One region of the Anaerostipes sp. Marseille-Q3525 genome, then DNA from elsewhere that is predicted to be linked to it. Evidence: predicted binding sites of a transcription regulator. Region 1 holds the regulator's gene; the other holds the start of a gene.
The links. The regulator HrcA, encoded in region 1, represses chaperone genes, less so after heat shock. The targets are predictions, from matches to a motif close to TGTTAGCACTCNNNNNNNNNGAGTGCTAACA.

Region 2: the regulator HrcA is predicted to act here: its motif matches at 2,652-2,682, upstream of htpG (molecular chaperone HtpG).

What each region holds. Positions count from the first base shown of each region.
Region 1 covers NZ_JAGTTT010000015.1:30,742-36,016, reverse strand. Annotated here, with positions in the region: gene KE503_RS08530 (fructose-6-phosphate aldolase) at 1-207, shown strand, start outside; gene KE503_RS08525 (DeoR/GlpR family DNA-binding transcription regulator) at 300-1,058, shown strand; gene KE503_RS08520 (hypothetical protein) at 1,155-1,457, opposite strand; gene hrcA (heat-inducible transcriptional repressor HrcA) at 1,620-2,654, shown strand; gene grpE (nucleotide exchange factor GrpE) at 2,629-3,240, shown strand; gene dnaK (molecular chaperone DnaK) at 3,291-5,150, shown strand; gene dnaJ (molecular chaperone DnaJ) at 5,175-5,275, shown strand, end outside.
Region 2 covers NZ_JAGTTT010000003.1:161,836-167,110, reverse strand. Annotated here, with positions in the region: gene KE503_RS03025 (YoaK family protein) at 1-283, opposite strand, end outside; gene htpG (molecular chaperone HtpG) at 539-2,539, opposite strand; gene KE503_RS03015 (hypothetical protein) at 2,797-2,982, shown strand; gene KE503_RS03010 (hypothetical protein) at 3,045-3,245, shown strand; gene KE503_RS03005 (hypothetical protein) at 3,279-3,572, shown strand; gene KE503_RS03000 (hypothetical protein) at 3,655-3,867, shown strand; gene KE503_RS02995 (hypothetical protein) at 3,827-4,075, shown strand; gene KE503_RS02990 (epoxyqueuosine reductase QueH) at 4,095-4,736, shown strand; gene KE503_RS02985 (carbamoyl phosphate synthase small subunit) at 5,009-5,275, shown strand, end outside.

The sequences.
Region 1 (5,275 bases):
GGATATGACTGCAAGATCGTAGCAGCATCATTCAAAGGCGTTGAACAAGTGAAGAATGCATTTAACTATGGAGCAGAAGCAATCACAGCACCATATGCAGTATTAAAACAGGTATTTGCAAATCCTAATATTGACAAAGCAGTTACAGACTTCAACAATGACTGGTACGCAGTTTATGGAGAAGGAAAAGGAATCTGCGACCTATAATATAAATAAAGAAGATTTTATGATATACTGATTAGGAAAGAGCCGCAAGACGGCTCTTTCCTAATATATAGGGCAAGAAAGGAAAAAGTTTTATGACAGATAGACAGACGAAAATTCTTGAAATTGTAAATCAAAAAAAGAAAGTAGAAGTTGCAACATTATCAAAGATGCTTGAAGTATCTCAGGTAACGATTCGAAAAGATTTAGATGCATTGGAAGAGCTTAATTTTTTAACAAGAGAACATGGTTATGCAACAATGAAGAATATGTCAGATATTAGTAATCGTATGGCTTTTTGTTATGAAACAAAGCAGCGGATCGCAGCCAAAGCAAGCGAGATCGTATCAGATGGAGAAACGATCATGGTAGAATCAGGTTCAAGCTGTGCACTGCTTGTAAAACAACTTTCTGAAACGAAAAAAGATATTACGGTGATCACAAATTCATCATACATCGCACGATTTATCAGAGAATCTGAGGGTGGAGTTACAAAGGTTATTGTTCTTGGAGGAGAATACCAGAAAGAAGCAGAAGTTATGGTTGGACCATTAGTAAAAACCTGTGCAGAAGCTTTTTATGTAGATAAACTGTTTATGGGAACAGATGGATATATTCCTGGAATAGGATTTACTAGTGGGGATATGTTAAGAGTAGAAGCTGCCAAGAGTATGATGGGCTCTGCAAGGAATTCGATTATTCTGACAGATTCTAGTAAGTTTTCAGAACATGGAGTTGTCATGCAGTCAAGATTTAAGGATATTGATATGGTATTTACCGATGACCAGATTCCATCAGAAGCAAAAGAAGTGTTGGAGCAAAATGGTATTACGGTAGAGATTGTACCAAGATAGATATATTAATAAGAAAAAAGAGATAAAATCATACAAAAACCCGGAACATAGATTAAGGATCAGATGTTTCGGGTTTTCTTTTATAATTAAAGAATATCAGGGTATATGTAAATCCAATTTTTCTAAAATATAAGAGGTATAAGGATCAACTTCATTTATCTGAGAAAAAACAGATTGTATTTGTTTGGTTTCTTTGGTATGCAGTGATTTTGAACAAGCAACGATAAAAAATAAGAATAAAATAGAAAATCCAATTCTTAATTTTAAAAAGGACCAGTAAGTAGGAGTTTGATCTTTCTGATTATTTAAATATCTGTGAAAATCATGGTTAGAATTTAATCTTTGGTAAGTATTATTAAGCCGTGTTTGTTCTATATTAAAGTTCATATTTTTATGCATGAAAAGTACCTCCTTTTGTACATTCTATTCAAAGAAGAAAAAAATTGAACAAATTTTCAAAAAAAGTAAAAGAAAAGGTTGACATTAAAATGCGAAAGTGCTACTTTAAATATAGATGTTAGCACTCGACATAAATGAGTGCTAATAACAGGAGGCGAAGATATGGAGTTAAATGATCGTAAGAAGTTAATATTGAAAGCGATTATCGCCAATTACCTTGAAACCGGTGAGCCGGTAGGATCAAGAACCATTGCAAAACATCCGGATTTAAATCTAAGCTCTGCGACGATTCGTAATGAGATGGCAGATCTGGAAGATATGGGATTTATCTTACAGCCTCACACATCCGCAGGAAGAATTCCTTCCGATGCAGGATATCGTTTTTATGTAGACCAGCTGATGAGTGAGCGTGACAATGAGCACGAAGAGAAACAGGCATTGATTCAGAGAGTTGATAAGATGGAAGTCTTATTAAAGCAGGTTGCCAATGTATTAGCAAGTAGCACGAATTATGCAACGATGGTTTCTTCTCCACATTATCAGAATGTGACATTAAAGTTTGTACAGCTGTCTCAGGTAGACCATGAACATCTGCTTGCAGTAATCGTCACACAAGGCAATATCGTAAAGAACAAGATGGTCCAAGTCGAAGAACCGCTTTCTAATGAAGATGTTCTGAAGTTGAATGTGTTACTTAATACATTTTTACAAGGACTATCCTTACAAGATATCAATCTCGCACTGATTCAGACGATGAGAGATCAGGCAGGAATTAGACAGGATGTGTTAGAACGGATTCTTGAAGAGATCGCCAAAGCGATCCATGATGCAGATCATATGGAAATCTACACAGGAGGAGCAACCAATATCTTAAAATATCCGGAACTTGGAAATCCGGATACAGCAACAGAGCTTCTTGATACGTTAGTAGAGAAGAAAGCCTTGACACAGTTGGTTGATTCAACACTGGAATCAGATTCCGATAATCACACAGGAATTCAGGTTTATATTGGAGAAGAATCTCCAGTTAAGAATATGAAGGATTGCAGTATCGTAACTGCAACCTATGAACTTGCAGAAGGTGGTACAGGTACTGTTGGTATCATCGGACCAAAGAGAATGGATTACAAAAAAGTCGTTAAGACTTTAAAGAACCTCACTGAGGAATTAGATGATATTTTTAAAGACAAATCTTAAGAAAGGAAGTGATGTGATGAGTAAGAAAAACGAAAACATCAACGAAGAAGTAAAGAATGCAGAAGAGACTGCTGAAGATATAAAAGATACAGAGACAAAGGAGGAAACTTCCAAAGAAACAAAGGAAGCAACCGCTGATGACAAGATCGCAGAATTAGAAGCGTCCGTAGCAGACTGGAAAGACAAATACCAGAGACTGATGGCAGAATTTGAGAACGCAAGAAAGCGTACAGCGAAAGAAGCCACACAGCGTTATGATATGGGAGCGATGGGAGTTTTAGAAAAACTTCTGCCAGTCATTGATAACTTCGAGAGAGGCTTAGAAGCCGTATCTGAAGATGAGAAAGATTCCGCATTCGTTAAAGGAATCGAACAGATCTACAAACAGTTTACAGCTGTGATGGAGGATCTGGGAGTAACACCAATGGATGCACAAGGAAAAGAATTTGATGCAAATCTTCACAATGCAGTGATGCATGTCGAAGATGATGATCTCGGTGAGAACATTGTTGCAGAAGAATTACAGAAAGGTTACATGTACAAAGAAAATGTATTACGCCACAGTATGGTAAAAGTAGCTAACTAATATTTATATTATATATAGAAATAAGAAGAAATCTTAGGAGGACATAGATCATGGGTAAAATTATTGGTATTGACTTAGGAACAACAAACAGTTGTGTAGCAGTTATGGAAGGTGGAAAACCAACCGTTATTACAAATGCAGAAGGTATGAGAACAACACCATCTGTAGTAGCATTTACAAAAACAGGAGAACGTGTGATCGGTGAACCTGCAAAACGTCAGGCAGTTACAAATGCCGAAAAAACAATCGCTTCTATCAAACGTCATATGGGAACAGATTACAAAGTTCAGATCGATGATAAAGCATATTCTCCACAGGAAATTTCAGCAATGATCTTACAGAAATTAAAATCAGATGCTGAAAACTACTTAGGAGAGAAAGTAACAGAAGCAGTTATCACTGTTCCAGCTTATTTCAACGATGCTCAGCGTCAGGCAACAAAAGATGCTGGTAAGATCGCAGGACTTGAAGTAAAACGTATCATCAACGAACCAACAGCAGCAGCATTGTCTTATGGACTTGATAACGAAGAAGAACAGAAAATCATGGTATACGACTTAGGTGGTGGTACATTTGATGTATCTATCATCGAGATCGGTGATGGTGTCATCGAAGTATTATCAACAGCTGGAGATAACAAATTAGGTGGAGATGACTTTGATAATGTTATCACACAGTATATGTTAGATGAATTCAAGAAACAGGAAGGTGTTGACTTATCAACAGATAAGATGGCAATGCAAAGATTAAAAGAAGCAGCAGAGAAAGCTAAGAAAGAATTATCTTCTGCAACAACAACAAATATCAACCTGCCATTCATCACAGCAACAGCTGAAGGACCAAAACATTTTGATATGAATCTTACAAGAGCAAAATTCGATGAATTAACAGCTCATTTAGTAGAAAGAACAGCAGGACCTGTAAATTCTGCATTAAATGATGCTGGAATGACAGCTTCTGAATTAAGCAAAGTATTATTAGTTGGTGGTTCTACACGTATCCCAGCCGTACAGAGTAAAGTACAGCAGTTAACAGGAAAAGAACCATTTAAGGGAATCAACCCAGACGAATGTGTAGCAATCGGTGCATCTATCCAGGGTGGTAAATTAGCTGGAGATGCTGGTGCCGGTGATGTACTTCTTCTTGATGTTACACCATTATCACTGTCTATCGAGACAATGGGTGGAGTTGCAACACGTCTGATCGAAAGAAATACAACAATCCCTACAAAGAAGAGCCAGATCTTCTCAACAGCAGAAGATAACCAGAGTGCTGTAGATATCAACGTTGTACAGGGTGAAAGACAGTTCGCTAGAGATAACAAGTCTTTAGGAAGATTCAGATTAGATGGTATCGCACCTGCAAGACGTGGAGTGCCTCAGATCGAAGTAACATTCGACATCGATGCAAACGGTATTGTAAATGTATCTGCAAAAGACTTAGGAACAGGAAAAGAACAGCATATCACGATTACAGCTGGATCTAACATGTCTGACGAAGATATCGATAAAGCTGTAAAAGAAGCTGCTGAATTCGAAGCTGCAGATAAGAAACGTAAAGAAGCAATTGATGCAAGAAACGAAGCTGATTCTATCGTATTCCAGACAGAGAAAGCATTAGAAGAAGCGGGAGACAAAGTAGATGCTACAGAAAAAGCAGCAGTAGAAGCTGACTTAAAAGAATTAAAAGATCTTGTAGAATCTACAAAAGATCAGGAAATGACAGATGCTCAGGTTGAAGATCTGAAAGCTAAGAAAGACAAACTGATGACAAGTGCTCAGAATTTATTTACTAAGATGTATGAAGCAGCAGCACAGGCTCAGCAGGGAGCTCAGGGAGCAGCAGATGCTGGAGCTAATCAGGGAGCAGCAAATGATGATGTTGTAGATGGTGACTACAAAGAAGTATAATTTTAAAGAGAAGGTAGACTAAAAATGGCGGAAAAAAGAGATTACTATGAGGTGTTGGGAATTGACCGCAATGCCTCAGCATCAGAAATAAAAAAAGCCTACCGAAAACTCGCCAAGAAATATCA
Region 2 (5,275 bases), on a different contig from region 1:
CAACGATCAAGGCTGCCATTGCATCTATAAAAAGACTGACATAAGGAAGATGCAGCCTTGTAAACTTCGGTAAGATCACTGTCAGTGATAATGCAAACATATAAATAAAAACACCAAGAAGTCGCACAAAGAAATTCGCATCTGGGTGTCCAGCGAGATCTGCAAATACAGAGATCAGATTCGAAGTCTGCGCAGAACCAAAGAGTTCATGATGATTAAGAATCGAAAAACCACCAAGAAATCCCCCAACGATTGCCATATTAAAATGGATCCAACGATCCATATCCCTACTACACATGAAAAAACCAGCTTTCTTAAAATATTTCCAAAATATTATATAACCATCCAGAAGAATTGTAAAGTTATGATTTGTATGTAGGCTTGCATTCACTAACTGAAGACGGTAGTGGTTTCGATTACGTAAATTATTTGAATATTATAAAAAGGGTTATCTGTCTGAGTCGAGCGAGAGCGCGTCGCAGACAGATAACCCTTTTTATAATATTCCACCAATAATTTTCGTCATCAAACTAGCAAATTAAAATTTCGTGATCATTTCCATGATCTCATTACTTCTCTGAACAAATTTCGTCATTTCTTCAGGAGCTAATGTTGTATGACTTAACATGGCAAGATCATACAGCTGTTCGCAAATAATCTTTGCATTTTGGGCATCTCCATGCTCAAACAGATATTTCACAAGTGTATTATTTGCATTTAGAGTCAGAACCTGTGCAGGAGCACCAAACATATTAGGGTCCATACCAGGCATTGCATACATCTTCATCATATCCTGCATACGTCTGCTTTCTTCAGATAAAGTGATGATAGAAGAAATCTTTGCATCTTTTAATTTTTCAACGTGAACTTCAAGATTTTCTTTGTTTAAAGTCTTTCTAAACAGGTCAGTTAAAGAAGTCTTGATTTCATCTAATTCTTTTTCATCTACATCTTCTTTAAGGGCATCTTCGACATCCGCATCGATACGTTTAAATTTGATATGCTGATTCTGCTGTTCGATCTGTGTGATAAATGCAGAATCAATGTTATGATTTAAAATGACAGCATCCATATCCTGTTCTTTGAACATATTGATATACTGGCTTTGCTGAACTTCATCTGTGATATAGTATAAAGTTGTCACATCATCATCGTTTGCAGGAGCTGGAACAAGGTCGCTTAATGTTACATATTTATGTTCCATATTCTTAAATAAGATGTAATCTTTGATCTTATCTGCAAATTTCTGGTCACGGATGAATCCAAATTTGATAAATGGACTGATATCATCCCAGTATTTTTCATAAGATTCACGGTCTGTCTTGCACATACCAGTTAACTTATCAGCAACTTTCTTTGTGATGTAATCAGAAATTTTCTTCACGAATCCATCGTTCTGAAGAGCACTTCTTGATACGTTCAGTGGAAGGTCAGGACAATCGATCACACCTTTTAATAACATTAAGAATTCAGGAATGACTTCTTTGATATTATCCGCGATAAATACCTGATTGTTATATAACTTGATCGTACCTTCGATGGAATCATACTCTGTATTGATCTGTGGGAAGTAAAGGATACCTTTTAAGTTAAATGGGTAATCCATGTTCAGATGAATCCAGAATAATGGCTCTTTAAAGTCATGGAAGACTTTGTGGTAGAATTCTTTGTATTCTTCGTCTGTACATTCATTTGGACGTTTATTCCAAAGTGGATGTGTATCACTTAAAGAAAGAGGACGTTTGTTGATCTTTACAAGATCTTTTGCTGGAGATACTTCAACTGTTTCTTTTGTACCATCTTCGTTTTCTTTTTCTTCTGTTTTTGCATCTTCATGAATATGTTCTACAACAACATCATCATCTTTTATCTGATCTTCTGGGATTGTTTCAAATTCCTGTTCAGCACCTTCTACAGATAAGAAGATTTCAGTTGGCATGAAAGAGCAGTATTTCTCGATGATCTCTCTTGCACGGTATTCATTTGTGAATTCTGTACTTTCTTCATTTAAGAATAAAGTGATCTCCGTACCAACAGTCTCTTTTGTACCAGTTGTCATTGTATACTCTGTACCACCATCACAAGTCCAGTGAACAGGTTCAGCTCCTTCTTTATAAGAAAGAGTATCAATCGTAACTTCATCAGCTACCATAAATGCAGAATAGAAACCAAGACCGAAATGTCCGATGATCTGGTCACCTTCTGTTTTATCTTTGTACTGCTCTAAGAACTGAGTCGCTCCAGAAAATGCGATCTGCGTGATGTATTTCTCAACTTCGTCCGCTGTCATACCAAGACCAGTATCGATGAATTTTAAAGTTTTCTTCTCAGGATCAATGATAACGTCAACTTTATTTTTATGTCCTTCTGGGAAATTGTATTCTCCCATCATGTCTAATTTCTTTAATTTTGTGATGGCATCGCATCCGTTAGAGATTAATTCACGGAAGAAAATATCGTGATCGGAATAAAGCCATTTCTTAATAATTGGAAAAATATTATCGCTGTTAATGGAAAGAGTTCCTTTTTTTTCTGCCATAATGTTACACTCCTTTATTTAAAAATATTTTAGTCTTATTTTAAGTGTTCTATGTCAAATAGAACTTTTATAAATGTTATTGTAGAACCAAAGTTGATAAAAGTCAAGTAAAAATTAGCACTCAATAAAAAAGAGTGCTAATAATACATATACTTGTTAATTCTACAGCTACCTGTAAAAAATGCCTGACACATATAACAGGTACCAGTAATATATAAATATACAAGTATCTGTATAAAATAAAGAAGGAAAAACAAATGGATGAGATGTATAAAGATATTTACAAAAAGCTAATGACTCTTCAATGGCTTTTAAGGCGTTATCAGATGATGAATTGTAAGGAACACAATATTTATGAAAATAGAAATGAAGGACAGGGAAGAGTTCTTGCATTACTTAAGATTCAGCCAGAGATTGATATAAAGAAATCTTTGATTGTCTGACCAATGAAGAATTAGAGCAATTTTCTTCCTACATTGATTGAATTCTTTCCTCGCTGGAAGAAATGGTTGGAAACCCATTAGATCAGGAAGCATATGAGTGGATGGAAAGAATTCAGTTACATATGGGACGAGAACAATTTGAGAAAGTGGTAGAGGAATATGGATTTGGTGGAATGCCATTTATCAGGAGAAGTGGATTTGAACATTTTTCTCATGATTTCAGAGGAACAGCTCTAGAAGATCTTTCAGGGACAGCTCCATAGGACTTCTTTTTTTAGAAAAAGGAGAAGAAAGAAATGAATTCAAAAAACGAAAATTACTGGCTTTTGGAAGCACCTGTTTCAAAAGCAATATGGCATATGGCAATTCCAATGATTCTTGATGGTTTGTTGATCATTTCGAGTCTTATGTTTAATTATTATGCAATGAAATATGGAGACTATGTTCTTGCAGGCCTTGTTTTAATTCCAGCAATTGTTATTGGAAATCAGTTGTTCCAGTTAAATGGAGTGATATTTTCATTATTAGTTTCTGAAGCAATTTCATGCATGACGGGATGTGTGATGTATTATTTGATCCGAAGTAAATGATTTATGGTTTTTTAAAAAAAAGTGTGGTATAGTATGTTTAATTAAAGAAAGTAAAAGTTTTACGGAAAGGAAATGGCTGCAGTTGATGCAGTTCTTTACGGCAATCCTTCTTTTTAATGATGCACTTGCGTATATATTTCGTGGATGTGTAGGAAGTCTTGGATATTATATGGTGCGTATCAGCAATTTTATGGTATTTATATTGAGTGATGTGATCATGTTCTTTTTTCATGTCTATGTATGCAGTTATTTATTTGAAGATGGAGAATGGAAAAACACTACAAAATACTTATGAATATGCCAGTGATGGAGTTGTGCCACAGATCGATAATTTACAGGCAGTTCCAATCGATGTTATATCTGTATGGATGGAGTCTTTTCAGAAAGACGAAGTTTATTTTATGTCAAATATAGAACAGGAGAATGGATTTGAGTCTTATGGTATGCTGCAGGAACAAGAAGTAGACAGACTTCTTGCGGTACCACTTAAAAGAGAAAAATAAGACCAGAAAGAGATAATTAATGAACAAAATAAATTACCAAAAGCAATTAGATAAAGTAATCGAAAATTTAGGAGAAACGAAACCAACATTGCTACTGCATAGTTGTTGTGCTCCATGTAGCAGCTACGTTCTGGAATACCTCTCTCAGTATTTCGACATCACCATCGACTACTACAACCCAAACATCGATTCCAAGGAAGAATACGAAAAAAGAGTTCATGAGCAGCAGCGTCTGGTCAATGAAATGAATCTTCCAATTAAAGTAATTGATGCAGGATATGATCCACAGACGTTTTTTGATATGGCAAAGGGCTACGAACAGGAACCAGAAGGTGGCAAGAGATGTTATCGCTGCTACAAACTAAGACTAGATCAGGCAGCGAAACTTGCCAAAGAAGGTGGATACGATTATTTCACAACAACACTTACGATCAGCCCATTAAAAAACGCATCATGGCTGAATGAATTAGGACAGAAAGCAGGAGAACTTTTGGGCGTAGAATTTCTGCCATCAGATTTTAAAAAGAAAGGTGGCTACCAGAGATCTATTCAGTTATCCAAAGAATATAATCTGTATCGCCAGAATTTCTGCGGTTGCATTTTCTCGAAACGAGAAAGTGAAGAACGGATGAACAAACAAAAAAACATAGAAAAAATGTAGAAAAATACAAAAAAGTACTTGCAACGACAAAAAATTTATGATAAAATTTTTACAATTTGTAGAGAAATATTTCTGAAATAAAAAATGACCCAGGTATTGGAAGGACAAAATGGCTGAATTTCCAATACTTAGCTTCGTAATTTTTATTTTAGGATATTTCTTTTTTTTATACAAACAATAAGGGTTATGAGCAAACCCTTATTCTATAGGTAGAAAGTTAGTCTTTTCTACTATATACCCTATGAATGAGACTTTTTAGGAGGAAAAATTACATGAACGCATTTTTGATATTGGAAGACGGACACGTATTTGAGGGGAAAAGTTTTGGAGCCCAAAAAGAAGTGATCTGTGAAGTCGTATTTAATACTTCCATGACAGGTTATTTAGAAGTATTAACAGACCCTTCCTATCAGGGACAGGGAGTCGTAATGACTTATCCACTGATTGGAAACTATGGAGTATGTCTAGAGGACATCGAATCTGAAAAACCTTGGCATTCAGCCTTTATCGTAAGAGAAATCTCAAGAACTTCAAGTAAC